2 linked regions of the Mangrovibacterium diazotrophicum genome follow. The protein of the gene in region 2 interacts with the protein of the main gene of each other region in a pairwise test. Links are inferred from orthologs where the notes say so. Each region holds a gene or a part of one and is shown on either strand. Other genes may lie near its edges. The genes, in order: BC643_RS21800 and secA.

What was found.
Region 1: the proteins of secA (region 2) and BC643_RS21800 interact in binary tests that used the Escherichia coli proteins (3 or more experiments, as listed by UniProt). The link is inferred for Mangrovibacterium diazotrophicum from one-to-one orthologs.

What each region holds. Positions count from the first base shown.
Region 1 is NZ_RAPN01000005.1:157,355-160,490, reverse strand. The notes cover bases 114-2,919. They hold BC643_RS21800 (alkaline phosphatase), read right to left. Parts: upstream 2,191-2,919; coding sequence 1,036-2,190; downstream 114-1,035. Other genes in these bases: BC643_RS21795 (AlbA family DNA-binding domain-containing protein), read right to left, coding at 2,277-2,919; BC643_RS21805 (manganese efflux pump MntP), read right to left, coding at 310-873; BC643_RS21810 (histidine kinase N-terminal 7TM domain-containing protein), read right to left, coding at 114-280. In the rest of the region: more of BC643_RS21810, read right to left, coding at 1-113; more of BC643_RS21795, read right to left, coding at 2,920-2,945; BC643_RS21790 (VIT1/CCC1 transporter family protein), read right to left, coding at 2,978-3,136.
Region 2 is NZ_RAPN01000001.1:490,542-494,770, forward strand. Bases 9-3,907 are described here. They hold secA (preprotein translocase subunit SecA), read right to left. Parts: upstream 3,524-3,907; coding sequence 209-3,523; downstream 9-208. Other genes in these bases: lgt (prolipoprotein diacylglyceryl transferase), read right to left, coding at 9-129. Outside these bases: more of lgt, read right to left, coding at 1-8; BC643_RS02095 (hypothetical protein), read right to left, coding at 4,012-4,229. UniProt on the Escherichia coli protein: Required for protein export, interacts with the SecYEG preprotein conducting channel.

The sequences.
Region 1 (3,136 bases), on a different replicon or contig from region 2:
AATTGACTGAAAACAGGTAGAACCAGACCGGGATGAATGCAATTCCGATGTACGAGAGTTTTGACCAAAACAATCGGTCGTCCAACTTGATGGCGGAATATTCGAGAAAATAAAAGATGGTCCAAATGGCAGTCGAGAGCTGCAGCATAGCCAAATAGCCGATGCCTGGCGATTGCTTGAATTTCGAAATATACAATGCCAGAAAAATGCCGGCAGCACCGGACACCAGCAAGAATATCCCCAACGGGGTGATTAAATAATTTCCGATCTCATGGGGCATGAAGCGCACAATTTAAGCCCCCAAATGTATCAAGAAGCCTGCAAATGTTCAAGAAGTATTTTCAGGCCGATGGCGATTAGAATGATTCCGCCAGTAATTTCGGCGTATTTTGAGACTTTCGGGCCTGTCTTTTTACCGATTAAGATTCCCAGCATGGAGGCAATAAACGTGATGCTGCCAATGATGAGGACAATTGGTGTCAGCTTCTCCATAATCATTGCCAGGCTGAAGCCCACGGCCATGGCATCAATGCTGGTTGCAAAGGCAAGCATGAGCGCAACACGGAAAATCATGGGATCAAGGAATTTTTTCTCTTCTTTTATTCTGAGGTTTTCAATGATCATTTTCCCGCCAAGTAGTCCAAGTAGCCCGAATGCAATCCAGTGGTCAACCGGCTCAATGTAGTTGCGAACACTGGCTTCCAGGAACCAGCCGATAACTGGCATGGCGGCTTGAAATAATGCCATGAGAAAAGCCAGTTTTACAGCCTCGAAGAATCGGATTTTGGGAAGACTGAGGCCGCTCGTTACAGAAACTGCGAACGAATCAACCGACAATCCCATCGCTAATATGATGATGGTTGTGTAGAACATGTGCGGGATTTGTAAGCTGCAAAACTATAAAAAATGCCTCTTTTGACCTTGTTCAAGTCCGCTGTCACTATAATTTGGAGCGGTTTTAAATAAGCCGGAAATAAAAAGTCCGGCAACATTTGTTACCGGACTTTCTATTGATATTTTGGTCGGGAAATCTGACTATTCGTTACCAGAAACGAGTTGGATCAGTTTTTTACCGATGTCTTCGTTTTTCATGATTCCGGTGAACTCATCTGCGCCCGGTCCAAACGCAAATACAGGTACCATTACGCCGGTGTGGTGTCCGTAGATGAATGATCCTTGTACCATTCCGGTTTCCATATCGCCGCCTGTAATTGCCATTCCTCCGGTTTCATGGTCGGCTGTGATCACGATCAGGGTTTCGCCATCCTTAGCTGCAAACTCAAGCGCTTTGCCAATTGCCTGGTCAAAGTCGAGCATTTCTTCCACCACGTAGTTGGTGTTATTTTGGTGGCCACCCCAGTCGATTTGCGATCCTTCGACCATGATGAAAAAGCCTTTTTTGTTTTTGCTCAGAATATTCAGAGCCGTTTCAGTAGCGCGTGGCAGCATGTCGCCACGTTTTGATGCTACGGGGTTGTGCTCTGCCGCTGTCAGTCCGGCTAATTTTCCTGATTTTACTTTTTCAATGTCATTCATGTCCTGCAAAACAGTGTAGCCTTTCTTTTTCAGGTCAACGGTCAGATCTTTGCCATCCTTGCGATCTGTGAAATGCTTGTAGCCACCGCCAATAAAAACGTCGATATCTGTTTTCAAAAAGTCACCGGCAATTGCTTCGTACATGTTACGCGATGGTTGATGAGCAATAAAGGAAGCGGGAGTGGCGTGTGTTATTGCCGAGGTTGAAACCAAGCCGGTTGCCTTTCCTTTGTCTTCAGCGATCTCGAGCATGGTTTTGTGTGCAACCGTATCGGTGTCGACACCAATTGCTCCGTTGTAGGTGCGGTAGCCGCTTGAAAGTGCTGTACCCCCTGCAGCCGAGTCGGTAATGTAGTCACTGGCAGAACGGGTTTTGGAAAAACCAACGTGTTTGAAATTGTCGAGGAACAGGTGCCCGTGATTGGCAGTCAATCCGGCATAGATTTGAGCCGTTCCCATACCATCGCCAATCATAAAAATGATGTTCTTAGGCTTTTTTGTTTTAGGAGCGTCCGGATACGTTTTTACCGGGTAGCTGATGTTACCGTGATAAGTTCTGAGTGAATCTTCTTTGGTAATTGTCTTGTAGTTTTCCTGGGCAAAGCTGGCCGTGGAGACGGCGAGCGCAAATGCAAATACTAAAATTCTTTTCATGTTCATTGTTTGTTCTAAGGCTGTAAAAATATGTTTAACTATTTGTAAAGCGGTCAAACAAAAATTACAATAATGTGAAAACTTTTTTACGCTGATTCCTGTCTGTCCCAGCTTTCGCGGTCGAAATCGTCGGCTAAAGCATAACGAATTTGTTGTTCTCCAAAGACGGGTTGAAGGATTCCGAGGACGATAAAATCGGAAAGAATTTTTTCAGCATCAATGTAAGTTATGCGGGCTTTTCGGGAAAAAGCGGAATGGCTGATGCTTTCGTTTCGGGAAAGGTAATCCAGTAGAAAGCGTTCATCATCTGAGTAATTGATGAAAATTCCTTCCGGGCTTCTCTGCTTCTTCCAAACCTCTATCATGACTTTGTTGGCCAATTTATTTTCATCTTTCAGGCGGTAATAAGCCCACCATTTGTCGTTTTCGTCTTTGGCAAAATGGGGTTTGTCGGTGCTGCTTTCAACAATAATTTCCAGCACCACTTTATTATCGATGAAATGTTGTTGCGAGCTGAACTTGATCGGTGGTTTGCTGTAAATTGTCGCAGCTGATTCAATCATGTAATATTCCTCTTCCGAACGCACGCCGGCTATATTCCCGTTGTCTTTCACCCCGATCAGCAAACGGCCGCCATCGGTATTGGCAAATGCAACCAGGGAACGAGCAATTTTTCGCGAATCGCTGATACAATATTTAAAGTCCTGGGTTTGATGTTCACCCTCCAGGATCATTTTCTTAAGTTTCGTGCTCACATTAAGTCCTTTTCAGAAATCCGAATAAGTGTTTAGACGTCGATGCCGAACAGAACGCGGACCAGGTATCCCAATCCGAAAGAAATCAATCCAACCACCGTACTAAGAACAACCATTTCGGTAAATCGTTTGCGGAACGGTTGATCGTTTGCAATGGAAATATAATAACTGTAAAAGAAAACAACCAGAAT
Region 2 (4,229 bases):
CTCGCCAATGTTGTAACCAACCAGAAAACCGACTGCGAAAAGCAATCCGTACCAACGCACAGAAAGAGAACCAATATGAAAAATCTCGGGACTAACATTCCAATGGATGAAATTCAGTATTAACTGCATGACATTTATTTTAAGACACTTCGTGTGTTTATTCGTGAAATTTTGAGGAGCAAAAAAAAGAATAAGTAGCCGAAGCTACTTATTCTACAAGTCCTTTACCGTGACAACTTTTATATTTTTTACCACTTCCGCAAGGACACGGATCGTTACGACCGACCTTCTTCTCTACCCTAACTGGCTGAGCTTTTTGCGGTTCGCGTTGTTCCTGGCTTCTGCCTGACCCTAATTCCGGAACTTCCGATTTTTGAGTTGAATATTTACTCATATCAGTTCTACGGGCAACTTCTGCTTCGCGAACCTGGTTCGGGTCCGAAATCGGGATATGTCCCTTCATCAACGTGGAAACAATGTCTTTATTCACCTTTTGAATCATTTGCTTGAACAGGTTGAATGATTCAAACTTGTAGATCAACAACGGATCTTTTTGTTCGTAAGCCGCGTTTTGCACCGACTGTTTCAAATCGTCCATTTCACGCAGCTGTTCTTTCCAGCTTTCGTCGATGGTAGCCAGCACAATCTGCTTTTGGTACGACTTAACAAGCTCTTTACCTTTGTTGTTGTATGCTTTTTCCAAGTTGGTAACAATCTGGAAGATACGTTTACCATCGGAAATAGGAACAACAATATTTTGGTACATGTGCGACTTGTTCTCGTAAACATCTTTGATAACCGGAAAGGCTTGTTTCGAAATTGTTTCAACCTTTCTGGTGTACGAATTGATCATCGCAGAATAGATGCTCTCGATAATGTCTTCCGGTTTCATTTGTTTGAATTTCTCTTCGCTTACCGGAGATTCAATCGACATCAGTCGCATCAGTTCCAGGTTGAAATCTTCGAAATCGCCACCGTAATACTCGTTCACAAGTGCTTCCAGCGAGTCGTACATCATGTTCAGCAAGTCCACTTCCAAACGTTCGCCATAAAGTGCGTGACGACGTTTTTTGTAGATTACCTCACGTTGCGAGTTCATCACATCATCGTATTCCAGCAAACGTTTACGAATACCGAAGTTATTTTCTTCAACTTTTTTCTGTGCACGTTCAATCGATTTGGTGATCATGGAGTGCTGAATAACTTCGCCTTCCTCCAGACCCAATCGGTCCATAATTCCGGTAATACGATCAGAGTTGAACAGGCGCATCAAATCGTCTTCCAAAGACACGAAGAACTGCGAAGAGCCCGGGTCACCCTGACGTCCGGAACGACCACGCAGCTGGCGGTCAACCCGTCGAGAGTCGTGACGCTCGGTACCAATGATGGCCAAACCACCGGCTTGTTTCACTTCCGGACTCAACTTAATGTCGGTACCACGACCGGCCATGTTTGTTGCGATGGTCACCATTCCTTTTTTACCCGCATCGGCTACGATGTCAGCCTCGCGAGCGTGGAGTTTCGCGTTTAACACGTTGTGTTTAATACCGCGAATCTTCAACATACGGCTCAATAATTCAGAGATTTCTACCGAAGTTGTACCAACCAAGACCGGGCGACCGGCTTCGTTCAGTTCAACAATCTCCTGAATTACGGCATTATATTTTTCACGTTTGGTTTTATAAACCTTGTCGTTCCAGTCGTTACGAACAATCGGACGGTTAGTCGGGATAACCACTACATCCAATTTGTAGATGTCCCAGAATTCACCTGCTTCCGTCTCTGCAGTACCAGTCATACCGGACAGTTTGTGGTACATCCGGAAATAGTTCTGCAGGGTCACAGTTGCAAAAGTTTGCGTAGCCGCTTCAACTTTTACGCGTTCCTTCGCTTCAATTGCCTGGTGCAGACCATCAGAATAACGACGGCCTTCCATGATACGGCCGGTTTGTTCATCAACAATCTTCACTTTGTTGTCGATTACCACATATTCCACGTCTTTTTCAAACATGGCATAAGCTTTCAACAACTGGTTGATGGTGTGAACACGTTCCGATTTTACCGCATAATTTTGAAGCAGAACATCTTTCTGCTCAATTTTATCCTGGGCACTTAGCTCGGTGCTGTTTTCGATTTCAGCAACTGAAGAACCAACGTCCGGCAGGATGAAAAATTCAGGATCATCAACATCCGACGAGATCAAATCGATCCCTTTATCTGTCAACTCAACTGAATTCAATTTCTCATCAATAACGAAGAAAAGCGGATCGGTTACAATATGCATGTTCTTGCTGTTGTCCTGCATATAGTAATTCTCTGTCTTCTGCATCGTAGCTTTGACGCCCTCTTCGCTCAAAAATTTGATCAACGCTTTTGTCTTTGGCATCCCTTTGTGAGCACGAAGCAATTGCATTGCGCCTTCTTCTTTTTCGTCTTTCGTGGCATCAGCTTTACCCAACAGACGTTTCGCGTCGGTCAAGCATTGCATGGTGTAGTTCCGTTGTGCAGAAACCAAGCGTTCAACTCGCGGCATCAATTCCTCGAATTTCTGATTGTCACCTTTTGGAACTGGTCCGGAAATAATCAACGGCGTACGCGCATCGTCAATTAAAACCGAGTCAACCTCATCGACAATCGCATAATGGTGTTTGCGTTGTACCAGGTCGCGCGGATTGATCGCCATATTGTCACGCAGGTAGTCGAAACCAAATTCGTTGTTCGTACCATAAGTAATGTCGGCGTTGTATGCTTTGCGGCGGGCATCAGAGTTCGGTTGGTGTTTGTCGATACAGTCGACACTCAAACCGTGGAACTCGAAAATCGGCCCCATCCATTCCGAGTCACGTTTGGCCAGGTAATCGTTCACGGTAACAACGTGAACACCACGTCCAGCCAATGCATTTAGGAATACAGGCAATGTTGCTACCAACGTTTTACCTTCACCGGTTGCCATCTCGGCAATTTTACCCGAGTGCAGAACGATACCACCAATCAACTGCACATCGTAGTGGATCATTTGCCAGGTAATTTCGTTACCTCCGGCCATCCATGAGTTGAACCAGGTAGCTTCTTCACCGTCAATCTGTACGTTGTCTTTGAAAGCAGCCAAATTGCGGTCGAAATCGCTGGCTTTGACAATTATTTTTTCGTTATCGGTAAATCGTTTGGCTGTTTCTTTCACCAGTGCGAATGCCGCCGGAAGGATCTCACTCAGCACCTCTTCGATCTTAACGTCGATTTGCTCTTCCAGCTTATCAACCTCTTGATAGATTTGTTCGCTTTCCTGAATATCAGCTTCTTCAGCTTTGGCTTTTAAGGAAGCAATAGAGTCTTCTTCCGGTTTAATCCGGTCTTTTATGATTTGCTTTAATTTTTCAGATTCTGCTCTGAGTTCGTCGTTGGATAGTTGAGTGATCCGGGCGTATTCATTCCTGATGTTTTCAAGAATTGGCGTGACCTCTTTAATATCCCGGTCTGATTTGTTCCCCAGAAATGCTCCCAGGATTTTACTAATAAAAGCCATTCTATTTTAATTTTTTATATAATTCTGCTTTACTGCCCACAAATGTAATTATAATGAATTATCATACTTAATGCAGGACTAATTTTTTCAATAATAATCGTGCCACTTCCGAATCAGACAAAAATAGCGACAGAATAGCACTTTTGTTATTTTTTTATGACAGAAAAGCAGTGTTAGCAGTGTTTTGCGAATGATAATGAATACACTAATTTTACAGCGAGAAAACCTTGAAATTAGATGAATAACGACTTCTCAACTACCTGTTTTGTATGCGAAGAGCCTGTCGCAAAAGATTGTTTGCGCAATCCGTCCATTAATCTACCTGTCTGCGAAAAATGCCGCGGAACCGAAAATGAACAGAGAGCCGTGAATGAATTACTGGAAGGAATGGCAGACGGCTTTGTTTGCGGTTGCATTTAGAATGAAGAAGCCGCCCTCGGGGGAAGAAGGCGGCTTGAGAATTGATGAAATCTAATTATTAAAATTCGCTAGTTCAACAAATGTTGATAGCTGGGATTTACTAAATCGGGCAAAAAAGCAGCAATCAACGCCAAAGCCCGTTCGTCTGTTACGCGATTTGGGGTGAGGATTCTTTGTTTCGCCAACTCTTCCGAATTTAAGACCGCGGTATTCAATTGACGTGGGAACATGCTTTCGGATTTCTTAACCATGCGTGCTCCAAAACCGTCCTTGGTACATTCGTATA